DNA from 4 places in the Aeromonas sp. FDAARGOS 1416 genome. Region 1 is predicted to be linked to each of the others. Evidence: riboswitches for the same ligand, from Rfam matches in the RefSeq annotation. Region 1 holds a riboswitch; each other region holds the start of a gene.
What was found. Region 1 has a riboswitch for cyclic di-GMP ahead of lafK (sigma-54 dependent transcriptional regulator). Riboswitches for the same ligand answer to the same signal wherever they lie in the genome.
Positions count from the first base shown of each region.

Region 2: linked by a shared signal. The riboswitch ahead of gbpA (N-acetylglucosamine-binding protein GbpA) and the one ahead of lafK (sigma-54 dependent transcriptional regulator) in region 1 are both predicted to bind cyclic di-GMP.
Region 3: linked by a shared signal. The riboswitch ahead of I6L46_RS17195 (immunoglobulin-like domain-containing protein) and the one ahead of lafK (sigma-54 dependent transcriptional regulator) in region 1 are both predicted to bind cyclic di-GMP.
Region 4: linked by a shared signal. The riboswitch ahead of I6L46_RS12145 (glycosyl hydrolase family 18 protein) and the one ahead of lafK (sigma-54 dependent transcriptional regulator) in region 1 are both predicted to bind cyclic di-GMP.

Region 1 covers NZ_CP077301.1:3,353,787-3,358,209, forward strand. Annotated here, with positions in the region: gene fliFL (lateral flagellar M-ring protein FliFL) at 1-1,237, opposite strand, end outside; gene lfiE (lateral flagellar hook-basal body complex protein LfiE) at 1,255-1,584, opposite strand; gene lafK (sigma-54 dependent transcriptional regulator) at 1,588-2,970, opposite strand; cyclic di-GMP riboswitch class I at 3,108-3,195, opposite strand; gene lfhA (lateral flagellar biosynthesis protein LfhA) at 3,371-4,423, opposite strand, start outside.
Region 2 covers NZ_CP077301.1:4,280,996-4,285,418, reverse strand. Annotated here, with positions in the region: gene I6L46_RS19545 (methyl-accepting chemotaxis protein) at 1-1,160, shown strand, start outside; cyclic di-GMP riboswitch class I at 1,426-1,511, shown strand; gene gbpA (N-acetylglucosamine-binding protein GbpA) at 1,577-2,998, shown strand; gene I6L46_RS19535 (transporter substrate-binding domain-containing protein) at 3,149-3,985, opposite strand; partial or broken gene I6L46_RS19530 (amino acid ABC transporter ATP-binding protein) at 3,982-4,423, opposite strand, start outside.
Region 3 covers NZ_CP077301.1:3,783,234-3,787,656, forward strand. Annotated here, with positions in the region: gene I6L46_RS17190 (hypothetical protein) at 1-95, opposite strand, end outside; gene I6L46_RS17195 (immunoglobulin-like domain-containing protein) at 264-2,453, opposite strand; cyclic di-GMP riboswitch class I at 2,504-2,589, opposite strand; gene prlC (oligopeptidase A) at 3,027-4,423, shown strand, end outside.
Region 4 covers NZ_CP077301.1:2,721,340-2,725,762, reverse strand. Annotated here, with positions in the region: gene I6L46_RS12150 (ExeM/NucH family extracellular endonuclease) at 1-896, opposite strand, end outside; cyclic di-GMP riboswitch class I at 1,190-1,272, shown strand; gene I6L46_RS12145 (glycosyl hydrolase family 18 protein) at 1,422-4,418, shown strand.

The DNA of each region.
Region 1 (4,423 bases):
CCATCTGACGGATCTGTGTCAGTTGCTCGGCACTCCAACCTCCTTCTGGTGCGATCTGCTGGTTAAGCAGAATGGAGACGTTAATTCGCTCCAGCCGCCCCTGCTGGTAACGGGTGTGCACTATGGTGCGACTGTTTTCGTACTGCTTGCTGATTTCCTGACGCTCGGTACGAGTGTCGTTCTGTTGTGTCGCGGTATTGGCATTTGCATTGCCTTTGTCAGCACCAGCCTTTTCATCTTTTGCCGCCGTTTCAGGCGGGCGGTTGGATAACGCCCCCGGGATCCCCATCGCCAGCGCATCGATGGTCTTGTCGGACTTGTTGGACTCTTGAGTCACCACACCTTGCGGATCGAGCTGCTGCTGGGTCTCTTCGACGGCATTGAAGTTCACGTCTGCCGCGATCTGCACCTTGAAATTGGTGCTGCCCAGCATGGGATAGAGCATGTCATTGGCGCGCTGACGGATATATTGTTCCAGCTTGCGGACATACTCCATCTGTTGGACGCTCTGCTTGCCAAACCCGACCTTGTCCCCCAGCTCTGCGCTGAGCAACTGGCCGGATTGATCAACCACGGTCACGGCACCAGGTTTCATTCCGGAAATACTACCCGCCACCAGGTTGGCTATCGCTTCGACCTGACCCGCTTCGATGGATTGGCCCGGTTGCATATCGAGCATTACTGACGCGCTGGGTTTCTCCTCATCGCGTCCAACGAATAGCGTGCGCTTCGGAATAGCCAGATGAACACGGGCACTGCGCACGGCATCGAGCGCTATGATGGTGCGGGCCAGCTCCCCTTCCAGGGCATGACGATAACGCGCCCCTTCCATAAATTCGCTGGTACCCAACCCGGTTACATTGTCCAGCCCTTCCAGACCCGACGGCATGGCTGCACGCACCCCTCGCGCAGCGAGTGCCATCCGGACATGAGCCAGCTGATTTTCAGGAACCAGTACCTGACCGGTGCTCTTTTCCAGACGGAAAGGTACCTGCTCTTTCTCCAGCATCTCCATGATGTTGGCGGTATCGTATAGCTCCTGTTTGCCATACAGGGGCACATAGTTTTTGCTGGAGGTCCAAAGGATAACGACTATGGTACCGGCCACAATGGCAGCCAGCAGAGCAATAGTCAGGATCGATTTATTGTCACGGGAGAGGGTACGCCAATTGCGTAGCCCCTCTTGCAACCTGATTTTGAGCGAATCAGGGGCAGCCCCCTGAGGAGATGTTACCAGTTCAGTCATCTGTTACCTCAAAGTGGCATGCGCATAATGTCGTCAAAACCGGTCATCAGCTTGTTGCGAACCTGCATCAAGGCTGAAAAACTCAAGCCGGCTTTTTGACTCGCCACCATGGCCCCCACCAGATCGTCACTCTGTCCCGCATCGACGGATGCCATCAATTTTGAGGCAATATTTTGCTGTTCATTGACACGCCCGACTACGTCGTGCATAGCATCTGAAAACGATGCTCCCGATACATCACTATTGGATTCGATGGACGGTGTCTGACTGGCGACACGCTGCATCTCCTGCATCTGTTGCAGGAGCGTCACCTGCGATGGCATCATTTGAATCTCCATTCTTTATCCCTCTGCTTGAATCTGCTGTTCAATATCAATGCCTTGCTCACGCATCGCCGCAAGCTTGTAGCGCAGTGCCCGGGTTGTCATGCCCAGTGCATCGGCTGTGCGGGTACGATGGCCACGAAAGCGGCGCAAGGTCTCTAATACAAATTGGAACTCGGCATGCCGCCGGGTTTCACTCAACCCCTCGGGAGCATGCCACGTGTCTGATGCGACTGTTTCTTCGGGAAGAATACAGTTTGGCAACATCAAATCGACGGACTGTATATGCAAACCGCGCGCCATAATTAATGCGCGTTGCATAACATTATCAAGCTCTCGCACATTTCCTGGCCATTCATAAGACAACAGCAATTGGCACGCCTGCTTACTCAGGCGATAACCCTGCTGAGGTGCATAACGCTCAAGAAAATAGTTGGCCAGAGGAATAATATCGTCAGGGCGATCACGCAATGCGGGCCAGCTCATAGGCAAAACATCAAGACGATAAAACAGATCTTCACGGAACAATCCATTAGCAACCAAAGTACGCAGATCTTTATTGCTGGCGGCAATGATACGAACATCAAGCGCAATCGTTTGATTACTACCAAGCCGCTCCACTTCTTTCTCCTGTAAAACCCGTAATAACTTTGCTTGCAAGTTCAAAGATAATTCAGATATTTCGTCCAATAACAGGGTACCCCCCTGTGCCAACTCAAACTTGCCAGGTTGGGCAGATATAGCACCGGTAAACGCACCTTTATTATGGCCAAAGAGAATAGATTCGAGCATTGTCTCAGGAATGGCAGCGCAATTAATTGCAACAAACGGTTTTTCAGACCTGACTGACATATCATGAATATAACGGGCCAACCGCTCTTTACCGGTGCCTGACTCACCACCAATCAGAATGGTGGCGGAGGTTTTGGCGGCACGTCGAGCCAGTTGCAAGACCTGCAGGCTCATGGGCGACACAGCGATAAGATTGGGGATCGCCTGACGAAGGCGTAAAGCACCACGTACAGCATCGAGCAATTGCTGGGAACGGAAGGGTTTGACAATATAATCTATAGCTCCGGCACACATGGCTTCTGCAGCAATTGCGGCCTGATGCTCATTAACCATAATGACACAATCGAGCCCTTCAAACTCATGCAGAATACGTGGCCCAAGCTCGGTCATGGCATCCATATCGAGCAATATAAGATGAACATTATTGTCAGCAATAATGCTCTTTGACTGTTTTACAGAATTAACCGTTGATACTCTAAGGCCTTCTCTGGAGAGAATATTTACAACCTCATTCCTAGCGACTAACGGTTGAATCAATAATATATGTGGTTCAGCAGAACCATCACCACACAACCCGATTTTTTTATTTATTGATAATCCCGAAGACATAGACATCTGATACCTGTGACTGTGAATAGGACAATCAATAGAGCTGAAGCATCAGACACAAAGGATCAATACAAGGTGATACTGAAAAACAGCACAACCTTGTATCCATATGGTAACGATATTGTATCCAAATTCACCTTGGTAACCCCGCTGTCATTAGCTTTCATGCTGTTAGACCGGAGGCTTTGCGTCCTGACTTTTCAGTTCAGTTTGCCCTTACAATGTGATAACACGCCCGACCTGATTGCCTAGGCGTGTAGCAACACAATTAATATTGTTTTTGTTATTTAACTTTCACACATTGCTGCGTCAATTTTCGCCACATCATATAGTATTCATACGGCAATTCAAGCAAAGGCGGAAAAAACACTTCCCCATCAGCGCATTTATCCAACAGCAATTAACCAAGTGTACCAATTACCTCTACCCGTAACTCTTCCGGTATTTCATTATAAGAAAGCACTTTGAGTCCCTTTGAAAATGATCGGGCATAACGGGCTATTAACGGTCTCAGTTGCGGCATAACAACCAACACAGGGGCATGTCCCAACTGCTGCAACTGCTCCTTCACCAACGGCATATTTTGCTGCAATTGGGCCAGCAGTTGTGGATCAACCGGGAAGCTGTCCAGCTGGATTTTGCCCTGCTGTTGTGACTGATTCATTGCAGCCAGCAATGTCTGCTCAAGGCGATCATCCAGCGTAAACGTAGCCAGCACATCCCGATTACCAATGGCCTGCCGCACAATCTGGCGCTTCAAGGCACAGCGCACATCGGATGCTAGCAAGACAGGATCTTTGGTCAGCTCGCTCGCATCCAGCAGCGTCGTGGCAACGGTTCGTATATCGGTAAGACTGACCTGCTCCTTTAGCAATTGACGAAAAACTCTCAATTGCTGCATCTGGGTCAGCGCCAGATTCAGCTCTTCAGCCAACCGGGGGGACTGACTGGCTAGGTATTGGCCCAGCTTGCCAACTTCATCGTGACCAAACAGCGCATCAAGTTGTTCACGTAACAACTTGCTGGCGTGAGTGGCAATCACGGTGGCCGAATCCACCACCGAGTAACCAAGATTAAGGGCCTTGGCCTTCTGTTCAGGGGAGATCCAGACCGCACTCATGCCGTAGGCCGGGTCCTGGGTCAACTCGCCATCTAGCGCGCCATAGGTCTCACCACTGCTGATGGCCATCAAGCGCTGACAATCCACATTCCCCGTCGCTAACGCGACGCCGGACAGCTTGATCCGGTACTGATCCGGCTGCAATTGCAGATTGTCGCGCACCCGGATCTCGGGGAGCAGAAAACCGTACTGCTCGGAGAGGGTTTTACGGATCCCGCGCACCCGGGCAAGCAGTTCAGCCCCTTTATCCGTTTCAGCCAAAGGCACCAGACGATAACCAAGCTCGATGGCGACCGTATCAACTGGCGGCAAATCCTGCCACTCCAGTGCCTG
Region 2 (4,423 bases), 930 kb from region 1:
ATATTCAGCAGACCATCTGGGCCCAGTACATGAAGATGGGTACCGCCACCGCCATCGTGATCCTGCTGATGGGGCTGCTGGGCTGGCGCATCACCCACTCCATCGTCTCCCCCCTCAGCCAGATCAACAACGCCATGCAGCGGGTCGCCAAGGGGGATCTGGTGGTGAGCATCCCGGTACAGGGCAAGGATGAGTTGGGCGTAGTCGCCCGCTGCACCAACCAGAGTCTCGATGCCATCCGTCACGCGCTGCTGGAGGCAAGTCAGGGAGCCCGCAACGTGGCCGATGCCGCCCTGCGCATCGCCGCCTCTGCCGAGCAGACCAATCAGGCGGTGACCAGCCAGCGGGATCAGCTGGCCCAGCTCGCTACCGCCATGAACGAGATGAGCGCCACCATCTCCGATGTGGCCGGGCATGCCGAAAATACCGCGCGGGATACCCAGGAAGCGACCGGAGAAGCCGGGCTCGGCAACCGTGACGTTCATGCCAGCGTACATGGTATCAAGGCGCTGGCCACCGAGGTGGAGCAGGCCACCCAACAGGTCAACCAGCTCAAGGAGGGGGTGATGCAGATCAGCGAAGTGACCGCTGTCATCAGCGCCATTTCGGAGCAGACCAACCTGCTGGCCCTCAACGCCGCCATCGAGGCAGCCCGTGCCGGTGAGCAGGGCCGTGGCTTTGCCGTGGTGGCCGACGAGGTGCGCCAGCTGGCCAGCCGCACTCGCCAATCCACCGAAGAGATCCAGAGCACCATTGCCCAGCTGCAGCAACGGGCCGTCAGTGCAGCCAATGCTATGGATACCAGCCGCAAACTGGCAGAGAGCAGCGTCAACCAGTCCCAGCAGGCGGGGCAGGATCTCACCCTGATCGTCAACCACATCCAGCATGTGAGCGACATGGCAACCCAGATCGCTACAGCCGCCGAGCAGCAGAGCATGGTGGCCGAGGATATGAACCGCAACGTCAGCGGCATCAACGACTCGGCGCTGGAGATGTCCCAGTCCGCCTCGCAACTGGCGCAGGAGAGCGAGTTGCTGGCCGGTCTCTCCCGCAGTCTGGATGAGCGACTTGCGGTGTTCAAACTGGGCAAGGAGTCAGCTGCAGCGCCAATGATGGCTCCCGTATCTCCCCCCTCCGGAGAGCAGCGCGCCCGTCATTGATGGCGTCAATCCGTGTCGCCTTGTCACCCAACCTGCCAGCCAAGCTGGCAGGTTTTTTTTACGTCAGCAACACGCAATCAACATGCATCTTATCGGCATATTCAACGTTGATCGGTGCCATTCACAGATAAGAGAACAATTTAAAAACAGCCAGTTAGAATGATTTTCGCGCCATTGAATGGTGCATTTAAACATTTAACTTCAAATAATTAATCAATGCAGTGCACAATGGTGATGGCCGAACATTTGGCCCATCACTAATCATCTAGTCATTTGGCAAACTGACCGAAAGGTCGGGACGCAAAGCCTCCGGTCTACAGACGTTTTGTCCAGGATAGCGGGGTTGCTACACGCAAGTGTGTATCGGGGAATCCCCAGGCCAACTGACTGCCCACATCTGTCGAACAGAGGAATGTATGGCAGCAAAAATCCAACTCAATCACATCGCAGCGGTGCTGGCTCTGCTGGCCAGCGGCAGCGCCCTGGCTCATGGCTACATCAGCCAGCCAGAGAGCCGCAACTATCTGTGCAAAACCGGCGGCAACAGCCAGTGTGGCGGCGTGCAGTGGGAACCCCAGAGCGTGGAGGGCCCTTCCGGCTTCCCGCAGAGCGGCCCGCAGGATGGTCAAATCGCCTCGGCGGGCAGCCCGCGCTGGAGCGAGCTGAACATCCAGACCAGCGACCGCTGGACCAAACGTGAAGTACAGCCCGGCCCCTTCGCCATCAGCTGGACCTTCACCGCAAACCACGTCACCCGCAACTGGCGCTACTACCTCACCAAGCAGAACTGGAACCCCAACCAGCCGCTCACCCGCGCCTCGTTCGACCTGACCCCCTTCTGCGTCATCGACGGCAACATGGTGCAGCCGCCCAAGCAGGTAACCCACAACTGCATCCTGCCGGAGCGCACCGGTTATCAGTTGATCCTCGGCGTGTGGGAAGTGGGCGACACCAGCAACAGCTTCTACAACATCATCGATGCCAAGTTCAAAGATGGTAGTCAGCCGCCGCTGGAGTGGAGCCAGTCCGGCACCATCTACCCCTCCATCGACCTCGCGGCAGGCGACAAGGCGATGACCCGGGTATTCGATGCCAACGGCGAGCGCCCCGATCTGCAAACCGTGCTGACCATCACCACTGCCGAACAGGGCCAGAAGAACAACTGGGCCCATGCCCTCGCCAGCAAGATCAACGCCGAGCAGAGCCTGATCCGCGCCGGTCAGCAAGGAGCCGATGGCCAGTTCAATCCGGTCTACGGTATGAACCCCGTCTATCTGCATCGAGACAGCAAACTGAAGCGGGTCGAGATTGACCTGCAACAGCAGCAACCGCCGGTGGTGGACAGTATCAGCGTCAGCGGTCTGGCCAGCGACTATGTGCTGGACAACGGCAAGGCAACCCTCGATTTCACCGTCACCGCACAGGGCGATCTGACCGTATCCAACACCCTCTATGACCACGGCGGCGTGGCCAAGGGTGAAAGCAGTGCCGACATCAAGGACAGCAGCCACACCTTCACCATGGCGCTGGAAGGGCTCAAGGCAGGTCACCACCAGCTGGTGATCAAGGCCACCCCGAAAGCGGGCGGCGAGACCATCCAGCAGACCATGGATCTGATGTTCAAGGAGCAGAGCAGCGGCGAATATGACTTCGTCTTCCCGAACAACATCAAGTCCTACACCGCCGGAACCAAGGTGCAGCAGCCGAAAAATGGCAAGGTCTATCAGTGCAAGCCCTTCCCCTACAGCGGCTACTGCCAGCAGTGGACCACCACCGCCACCCAGTACGAGCCGGGCATCGGCTCCCACTGGCAAATGGCGTGGGATGAAGTGCACTAACCCACGCTTGGGCACATAAAAAAGGGCGTCCTCTCTAGCAGGGGACGCCCGGAAAAATCAAACCTTGCGGTTTGCATACCAACGGAACCAAGACCTCACTCTTCACTTACTTCACACACTCAACACACTCTTCAAAACAGGGTTTGTCCATTAACCCTGCCATTTTCCTCCTTCGACAATCACATCATTCGGATCGGTATCAGGGCTCAGCTTGTCACGCACATACTGGTCATAGAGTTTCAGCAGGTACTTCTCCTCACCCAGCTTGGCGAGACGGTCGTTGACCCAGTCACGCAGCTCGATATTGCCCTTCTTCACCGCCGGGGCGATGGGATCTTCCGAGCCCAGTTTTTCGGGCAGTACCCGATAGCCCGGGTTCTCCTTGGCCCAGCTGAACAGTACCAGGTTGTCCTGGGCATAGGCGTCACCACGGCCCTGGGCCAGCGCCTGCAAAGATTCGGTGTTCTTCTCGAACTTGAGTACCTTCCACTCCGGGTGGTTGCGGGTCAGCCAGATGTCGGCTGTGGTGCCGGTGGTCACGATCAGGGTCTTGCTGGCCAGATCGTCGAGCTTCTTGGCCGGACTCCCTTCCGGCACCAGCACCTGTACCGCCACTCGCAGGTTCGGGTTGGTGAAATCCACCACCTCGCGCCGCTCCGTGGTCACCGTCATATTGGCGAGGATAAGATCCACCTTGTCGCTCTGCAGGAAGGGGATGCGGCTGGCAGGCTCCACCGCCACGAACTCGATCTTGTTCTCGTCCCCCAGCAGATCCTTGGCGAAGCGGCGGCCGAGATCGGTGTCAAAACCGACGTAGTTCCCCTTCTCGTCCACGTAGCCAAACGGCGGTTTGTCGGTGAAGACGCCGACGATGAGCTTGTCCCGCGCCTTGATCTTGTCGAGGGAACCGTCCGCCGCATGGGCGGCGCCACTGGCGATACCCAGTCCCAATAAGGCACTAAGCAGAACCGAGGTGATTTTTTTCATGCTGACTCCTTTCGTTTGATGACATTTGTATAAGAAAACTTGGCGAGGAACTGGCGCGCACGCTGGCTCCTGGGATTGTCGAAAAATTGGTGGGGGGCGGCCTGCTCCAGAATGTGGCCGCCATCCATGAAGACGATGCGATCCGCCACCGCCCGGGCGAAGGCCAGCTCGTGGGTGACGATGAGCAGGGTCATGCCGCTGCCGGCGAGATCGCGGATCACCTCCAGCACCTCCTGCACCATCTCGGGGTCGAGGGCGGCGGTTACCTCGTCAAACAGCATCACCTGCGGGTTCATGCACAGCGCCCGCACGATGGCGATGCGCTGCTGCTGGCCGCCGGAGAGCTGGCGCGGATAGTCATGGCGCCGCTCCCACAGGCCGATGCGGGTCAGCAGCTGCTCGGCTTGCAGCAGCGCCTCTGCCCGCTCCCGCTTTTGC
Region 3 (4,423 bases), 430 kb from region 1:
GTTTGTTTGAAATAGGCTTGTTCGCGCTCATCGGCCACGACATGGGCCGACAGCAGCAAACCGAGCAGGGTGGCAAGCTTGGTGGTTCTTGGCATGGTGATTTCCTTATCTTGGTTGTTGTTGGATGTTTTTTGGTGCTTGGCAAGCATGTAAAAGAGAGGGGCTAACCCGTCCGGGTCAGAGCATCCTGCCCATCGGCGGTGTGGCCGACGGGCAGGATATGGGCGGGGGCCTGTCGGCCCCCGTTAGTGGTTGGGGCAAGGTCAGAGCTTGATCCAGGCATTGCTCCAGGCAGAGCCGGTACCCGGCGCATAGTGGCTGGTCGAGCCTCCACACCAGCCGCTGTAGGGCCAGGGTTTGCACTCGTAGTTGCCACCGGCATTGCTAACCCGATCACCAGCCTGATAGCCGGTGTTGGGAGCGTAGGCCGGGTAGTCACCTTCGCCACCGCCGCTGTTCTCTTCGGTCAGCGCAACCGTGAAGCGCTGTACCACCGGCTGCTGGCCATCTGCCAGGCCGGTGATGACCACGTCGTAGCTACCGTCGGTGACATTGCTGCCCTGCAGCATCAGGGTGCTGGTGCCGTTCACCTGGCTGCTGGTGGTACCGTGGCTGTGGCCGCTCTGCTCCAGAGTCGCGGTGATCTGTACCGGGTTGGCGGTGGTCAGGTTGAAGCGGATGCTGACCTGACCGTTGACTATGGTGTACTCGCTCGCCATGGCGCTGACGGTGAAGTCGCTGCTGCCTTCGGCGGGTGGCGTTGTGCCGCCGCAATCGCTGTCGCCCTGTACGCGCCAGACGCCCCAGTCACCCGTGGTGCCCGGCTCTTCGTTCTGGGTCCACCAGCCTGCCAGCCAGTTCTTGCCGTTGTGGCTGACGATGTCGCCGCCCACGTAGACCTTCTTGGCATCCCAGCTGTTTTCACAGACGGCGCCCTGCTCCCTGACGGTCACGTTGCGCTGCTGGGTTACCTGCTGACCGGCGCTGTCGCTCACCTGATAGGTGAGGGTGTAGCGGCCGACCTTGCTGCTGTCGACGTTGCCGCTGACCTTGATTTGGGCGGTCAGGTCGCCATCTTCTTCATCATGGGCGCTGACGCCAGCGATCGGATCGAAAGCGGTACCCAGTTCCAGCGTGGTATCGGTGACACCGCTGAACACCGGCTTCATGCTGTAGACCTCGATGGTACGTACCTGCTCGGTGACGTTGTTGTCGCGATCGCTCACCTTGTAGGTGAGGGGGTAGAGGCCGATGCGCTGGCTGTCTACCGAGCCTTCCACCTGGATTTGGCCAGTCAGGTCGCCATCTTCCTTGTCGTTGGCGCTGACACCGGCCAGCGGATCAAAGGCGGTACCCTGCTTGATGCGGGTATCGCTCAGGCCGCTGAACACCGGCTTGCCGTTGTCGACCGGGGGCGTGATCTCCTGATCGTGGATGAAGGGGCCGTAGCTCTTGATGAAGGATTCGTTGTAGGACTGACCGGCGGCGTTGCGGCCCATGTCCCAGTTGATGGACCAGGTCATCACGCCGCGCAGCGGTTGCCCCTCGCTCTTCAGGCGGTTGAAGGCGTTGTAGAGCTTCTGCGGATCCTGCACATAGCCGGTGGCGGCGGCGTCGATGTTGGTCGGAATGCCAAACACCAGCTTGTCATGGGGGATCTTGTAGAAGCCGCGGGTTCCGTTGCTCAGCGAATCCGCCATGTAGTAGATGAACTCTTCTTTCAGGGCATCGTTGTTCTGGGCAATCCAGCCGATGCCATCGATGTAGATACCGTCACCACCCTGGTTGTAGAACTGGGGGTTGATCCAGTCGTAGTAGCCTTCCAGATTGCGGATATAGGGGATGTAGGCGCCAGTCTGGGTCAGATAGGGGAACTCCGGCGCCATGGTGATTAGGAAGTTTTTCCCCTGGGAGCGGTAGTGATCCTTGACCAGACGCAGGGCCGCCGGGATCACGGTCTGGTTGTCGGCGGCGGTGATGGCGGCCTGTTCCAGGTCGATATCCAGCCCGTCGAAGCCATAGGTCTCCACCAGACGGATGATCTCGTCGGCAAAGGCCTGCTCCTGACCTTTGCGCAGCTCGATGTGTGCATCGGCACCGCCCAGCGCCAGCAGCACGGCACGGCCCTGACGGTTCAGCTCTGCGATCTGCTCGATAAACTGGCTTTCGCTCATGCCGATGGCCGGGTCGAGCTTGAAGGTGGGGATGGGATCGCTGCCATACACCTTCATGAAGGAGACATCGACCACGTTGTATTGCGGGTTGACCTGATCGAGCTTGACGCAGGGGGCGATACCGCCCTTGTAGCCCGAGCCGTCACACCAGTTGTGCCAATAGCCGACCACTACGCCGGACTGGGGGTTGACCATCGCCTGACCGGCACTGGTGGCATATGCCATGGGGGCGCCCATGCCGAGCAGGCAGCCAAGCAGGGATAATTTGAGTTTGTTCATCGTCTCTCCGTACGGTGCAAATGGGGCGTCGGTTGTGACCGGACGTCCTCGGGGGCAGCCCCGCTGTCATAGGTGTTTTCCCTTAGACCGGTGGCTTTGCGTCGCGCCCTTTCGGGTCACTTTGCCTTTTTCACCCGATTTCTGTGCAGCACAGAGAATCAAGTGACCTGCATGGCAGGTTGCCTATGATAGATGCTTGAAAATAAATTAATCAATAGTTGGTTTTGATTCTAATTAACTGAAAAATATTGATAATTTGTTACAGTTGCCACATTTTGTCCGTTTCAATGATTGAGCATGACGGTACTTGGCTGGCAGCTGTGGCGCCGGTAAATGGCGGCTTTTTGCCCCTTGAAAGTAGCGATAAGAGCCAAAAAAGGCCCACATATTCATCTTGTTACTGGCTGTTGATGGCAAAACTGCAGCAACGGCAGAGATCCGGGTCGCAATGGTAGGAAAAGTACAGGGTTGCGGCGGATTCCCGCTTGATTATTGCGTGGCTTGGCCACATGTTAGAAAGCCATACAGAGCTGCTAAAGCGGTCTGTTCAAGACCAAACAAGAGGTAACCGGGATGAATAACCCTTTGCTGACAATGGATTCGCTGCCCCCTTTCAGCCAGATCAAGCCGGAGCAGGTTCAACCTGCCGTGATTCAGGCGATTGCTGACTGCAAGCAGAAGATCAGCGATGTGCTGGCCCAGCGTGATCCCCATACCTGGGATAGCCTGATTGCCCCGCTGGAAGAGGTAAATGACCGTCTGTCACGGATCTGGTCACCGGTCAGCCACCTCAACTCCGTACTCAACAGCGAAGCGCTGCGCGAGGCCCATGATGCCTGCCTGCCGCTGCTCTCCGAATTCCAGACCTATGTCGGTCAGCATGAAGGGCTCTATCAGGCCTATCTGGCCCTCTCCGAGAGCGATGATTTCCCGCTGCTCAGCGGCGCCCAGCGCAAGGAGATCCAGAATACCCTGCGTGACTTCCGCCTCTCCGGTATCGGTCTGCCTGCCGAGGCGCAGCAGCGTTACGGCGAAATTCAGGCCCGCCTCTCCGAGCTGGCCTCCCGCTTCAGCAACAACGTGCTGGATGCGACCCAGGGCTGGCACAAGCTGGTGGCCGATGAAGCCGAACTGGCCGGCTTGCCCGACAGCGTGCGTGCCGCTGCCCGTCAGATGGCTGAACTTAAAGGCAAAGAGGGGTGGCTGTTCACGCTGGATATCCCCTCTTATCTGCCGGTGATGATGTACGCGGACAACCGCGAACTGCGCGCCGAGATGTACGAAGCCTTCACCACCCGCGCCTCCGATCAGGGCCCCAATGCGGGCAAGTGGGACAACTCAGTCATCATGAGCGAGCTGCTCACCCTGCGCCGCGAACTGGCCCAGCTGCTGGGCTTTGCCAACTATGCCGAGCTCTCCCTGGCCACCAAGATGGCGGACAAGACCGAACAGGTGGTGAGCTTCCTCACCGATCTGGCGGCCAAATCCCTGCCACAAGGCAAGGCCGAGCTGGAGGAGATCCGCGCCTTCGCCGCCGAGCAGCATGGTCAGAGCGAGCTGGCCGCCTGGGATCTCGCCTACTACGCCGAGAAGCTCAAGCAGCACAAGTTCTCCATCTCCGATGAGCAGCTGCGCCCCTACTTCCCCGCCAGCAAGGTGGTGAAGGGGTTGTTCGAAGTGGTGAAGCGGGTGTTCGGCATGAAGGTGCGCGAGCGCCTCGGCATCGACACCTGGCACCCGGACGTGCGCTTCTACGATATCTTTGATGCCGACGACGAGCTGCGCGGCAGCTTCTATCTAGACCTCTATGCCCGCGAGCACAAGCAGGGCGGCGCCTGGATGGATGTCTGCCTGGGTCGTCGCTACCGTCAGGATGGTTCACTGCAAAAACCGGTGGCCTACCTGACTTGCAACTTCAACGGTCCGGTGGATGGCAAACCGGCGCTGTTCACCCACAACGAAGTGGTCAC
Region 4 (4,423 bases), 630 kb from region 1:
ATATCGCTCGGTACCACCAGACGGAAGGCATCCTTGTTGTATACGATCACCCCCTCCAGCCCGGTCAGTTGATCACCGATGCGCAGATAACCCTGATCGGCATCCCAGCCAGGGAACCAGGGCAGTACGCCATCCGGCGCTTTGTAATCAGACTCGACTACCAGACGGTTGCTGCCATTTCTGGTGGCTAGTGCGACAGCGTCCGCACTGTTGGCAACATGAAGTTGGGTCGGTTTGATCAGCGGGGTTTTGTGGGCCAACTCTACGTTGTTGCGATAGACCTTGTAGTCGAAGCCGTAGTTGCGGGTCAGGTGCAGGTCACTGCTGCTGTCGAGACGTACCCGCATCCCTTCGTGGCGATTGAGTGCCTGCGCCAGCGTCTCCCCTTCATTGACCTGCAGTACGCTGGTCGGCACATTCAGCCCTTGTGCGGTGACTTGCAGGCGGGCTTTGCTGGATTCGAAGGTGGGCTTGAGCTGGGTGCCGCCGTAGTACTCCTCGACCTTGGCTTCGAGGCAGAGTTCAGCCCCCGGTTTGATGTCTTTATATTTGGTCGCGAAGTCTTTGTCGTTCAGATATACAAAGATGCCATCAGAGGTGGCCGGATTGCCATCTCCCACCGGGTCAGTCAGATAGAAACCCTTGGTCAGGCTTTGGCCCAGCGTCGTCACGATACCGCGAACGTTGAAGGTGCCCGTGCTGATTTTACCGGTCACATTGCCGTTCTTGTCGGTCACGGTCTGGGTGGCCAGCGCGCTGGCGGAGCCTGTGCCCTGAATGGTCGGGATGGGAGTGAGTTGAGCCGGATCGGACGGGCAGACAAATGCCGCATGGGCGCCTGAGGATGCAAGTGCCAGCCCCACGGCCAGCGACAGCAGGGTACGAGTACCTTTCATAGGTGTTCCTTTTTTATTTTTGCCAGTGATTCCATAGCCTTGGCTCGTTGACCAAGGGCGCGCATTGTCACATTTCTGGCATGTCATACCAGTGAGCCAACGCACATTAAATGAATCTGGGAAGGTGCGGGAAAGCGTTTTTATGATCCCAGTAACGATATGATTTTTTTGATAATTCAATCAACTTTAACTCTGTGATCATGACGCTTTCGTGGCAGGGGATAATTCTCTTTGAGAATAAAGATTGAGGGGATCTTGTCGCCTTCCTATACTGGGTTCGTTCCTCACGGAACCCAGGTAAAGGGCAAACCGGCAGTGATGCCGGGGCGCAATGCTTCCGGTCTCGATCGTGGATCCAGATAGCGGGGTTTCCCTGGGTGAGGGGTGGTTTTTGTGGCAGGTCCATTGCCAGTTGTCTGCGCCCATCATGCAGGTTGCGATTGTTCTTTGCCTTGGTGACCAATGCCAAGACAAAACAAGGAAGATAACAATATGCAACAGCTCTTCAGACCCAGCAGGCTTGCCATGCTGGTCGCCCTTGCGGCTGCGCCCGCCTGGGCTCAGGCCGCTTATCCCGCCTATAAATCCGGTACTGCCTACAAGGCTGGCGATATCGTCAGCAACGTCGGTACCCTCTATGAATGCAAAGAATTTCCCTATTCAGGCTGGTGCGGGGCATCCCCCTATCACTATGAGCCGGGGGTAGGTGTAGTCTGGGCCGATGCCTGGAAGCCCTATGGTGGCGAGGTGCCCCCTCCTGCGCTCGGTGTGGCAGTCAGCTCACCGGCTGCTGGTGCCAGTTTTAATGAAGGAGCCAGCGTGGCGCTGGCAGTGGCCCTGAGTGGCCCAGTGACAGCCTTGGCCCGGGTGGAATATCTTGTCGACGGCACGCTGGTCGCCATGGCGAGCGCCTCGCCCTGGAGTGCCAGTTGGAGCGCCGCCGGAGTGGGGGCCCATACCCTCAAGGCTCGCGCGCTGGATAAAGATAGCAAGGTGCTGAGCGAGGCGGATTCGAGCTTCAACGTCGCCGCCGTGGTCGCGTCAGAGGCGCCCAAGGTGAGCATTAGCAGCCCGGGCAGCGGCGCCAAGGTGACCCTGGGTCGCAGCGTGGCGGTGAGTGGCAACGTCACAGATGCCAACAACGATGTGGCCAAAGTCGAGCTCTATGTCGATGGCAAGAAGATTGGTGAAGACACTACTGCCCCCTGGCAGGTGAACTGGACGCCGGATGTCAAAGGCAGTGCCGCCCTCAAGCTGGTGGCCACTGACAAGAGCAATCTGAGCGGCGAGTCGGCGGCAGTGACCGTCAATGTCGAGGAGGCCGCGCTGCCGCCCACCGGTGGCAACCTCTCTTGTGACATTCGCCAGATCTATCGTCCGGATGGTTACGAGTGCATGGGGGATGACCATGCTCGCCGGGTCATCGGCTACTTCACCTCCTGGCGCACTGGCAAGAACGGCCTGCCCGCCTATCTGGTGAGCGATATTCCATGGAACAAGATCACCCATATCAACTATGCCTTCGCGGCGGTGGATGAGCAGAGCCACACCATCAAGGTGGACGATGCAGCCACCAAGATGACCTGGGATGGTGTGCCGGGTGCCGAGATGGATCCTGAATTCGCCTACAAGGGCCACTTCAACCTGCTGTCGAAGTACAAGAAGCAGTATCCGGACGTGAAGACCCTCATCTCGGTCGGGGGCTGGGCCGATACCCGCGGCTTCTACACCGCCACCACCAAGGGCGATTGCTCGGTCAATACTGCCGGTATCAACACCCTGGCTGACTCGGCGGTGAGCTTTATCCGCCAGTACGGCTTTGACGGGGTCGATATCGACTACGAATACCCCACCTCGATGAAGGATGCGGGCAACCCCAACGACTTCCCGCTCTCCAACCAGTGCCGGGCCAAGCTGTTTGCCAACTACGAGGTGCTGATGAAGACCTTGCGGGCGCGGCTCGACAACGCCGGTAACGAAGATGGCCGCAAGTACATGCTGACCATCGCCTCACCGGCCTCGGCCTATCTGCTGCGCGGGATGGAGAACTTCCAGGTCACCCAGTACCTCGATTACGTCAACCTGATGACCTATGACTTCCACGGCGCCTGGAACCACTTTGTCGGTCACAACGCGGCCCTGTTCGACAACAATGCCGACCCCGAGCTCTCCCATTGGGGCGTCTATACCCAGACCCAGTTTGGTGGCATCGGTTACCTCAACGCCGCCTGGTCTGCCCACTACTTCCGCGGTGCGCTGGCGGCTGGCAAGATCAACGTTGGCGTGCCCTATTACACCCGCGGTTGGCAGGGGGTGAGCGGTGGCAGTCATGGGTTGGGTGGCAAGGCAGCCCTGCCGAGCCAGAACGAGTGCCAGCCGGGCACAGGTGGCAGCACCATTCCGTGCGGCAACGGGGCGGTCGGCATCGACAACATCTGGCATGATCTCGACAAGAACGGCAAAGAGATCGGCGGTGGCGCCGTGCCCATGTGGCATGCCAAAAACCTGGAGCATGCAGCCAGCCTCGGCATCACCACGCTGCCGAGTTATGGCACTGCCTGGGGTCTGGATCCCAACAATCCGGCTCACGTGATGCAGGGCAAGTATGTGCGTTACTACGATGACAAGGCCCACGTGCCCTGGCTGTGGAATGAAGAGAAGAAGGTGTTCCTCTCAACCGAAGATGAAGAGTCCATGGGCCACAAGCTCGACTACATCATCAAGCGCGGTCTGGGTGGCGTGATGTTCTGGGAGATGGCGGGTGATTACGCCTTCGATCCGGCCAAGAACGAGTACGGCATGGGCAGTACCCTGACCACCCTGGCTTATGAGAAGTTTGCCAAGGCAACTCCGTACAACACCAAGCAAAACGATCTGGCCGCGCCGAGCGCCCAGCTCGACATCCAGGTCAGCCTCTCCGGCTTCAAGGAAGGGGACTCCAACTACCCGATCAACCCGAAACTCAAGCTGGTCAACAAGTCGACCCAGACCATTCCGGGCGGCGCGCGCATCGAGTTTCTGGTGCCCACCTCTACCTCTGACACCATCACGGATCAGAGTGGCATGGGCCTGAAAGTGGTGGAGAGCGGTGGCAACGACAACTCGGAAGGCATTGCGGGCGAGAAGGACTTCCACAAGGTCGCCATGAACCTGCCGGGCTGGCAGACTCTGGCGCCGGGGGCCGAGATTGAAGTCGCCATGACTTACTACCTGCCCGCCGCTGGCGTGCCGAGCGGTATGCGCATCATCAGCGGCAGCCAGACCATTGGTCTCAAGGCCGAGTTCCCGACCTTGCCGGAGGCCGTGCTGGGCTCGGGTGGCGGTGAGAATCCGGGTACCAGCTGCAGCAGCCAGAACGTTAATCCGGCGGCCTACAAGGCCTATCCGATCTGGCCGCAGGGGGATCATGCCAATGGCGGCGATCGCATCACCCATAACAAGGTTGTGTGGCAAGCAAACTGGTGGACCAGCAGCGAGCCCAAGGCAACCGATGGCAGCTGGAAGTCTGTCTGTAGCTATTGATTTTA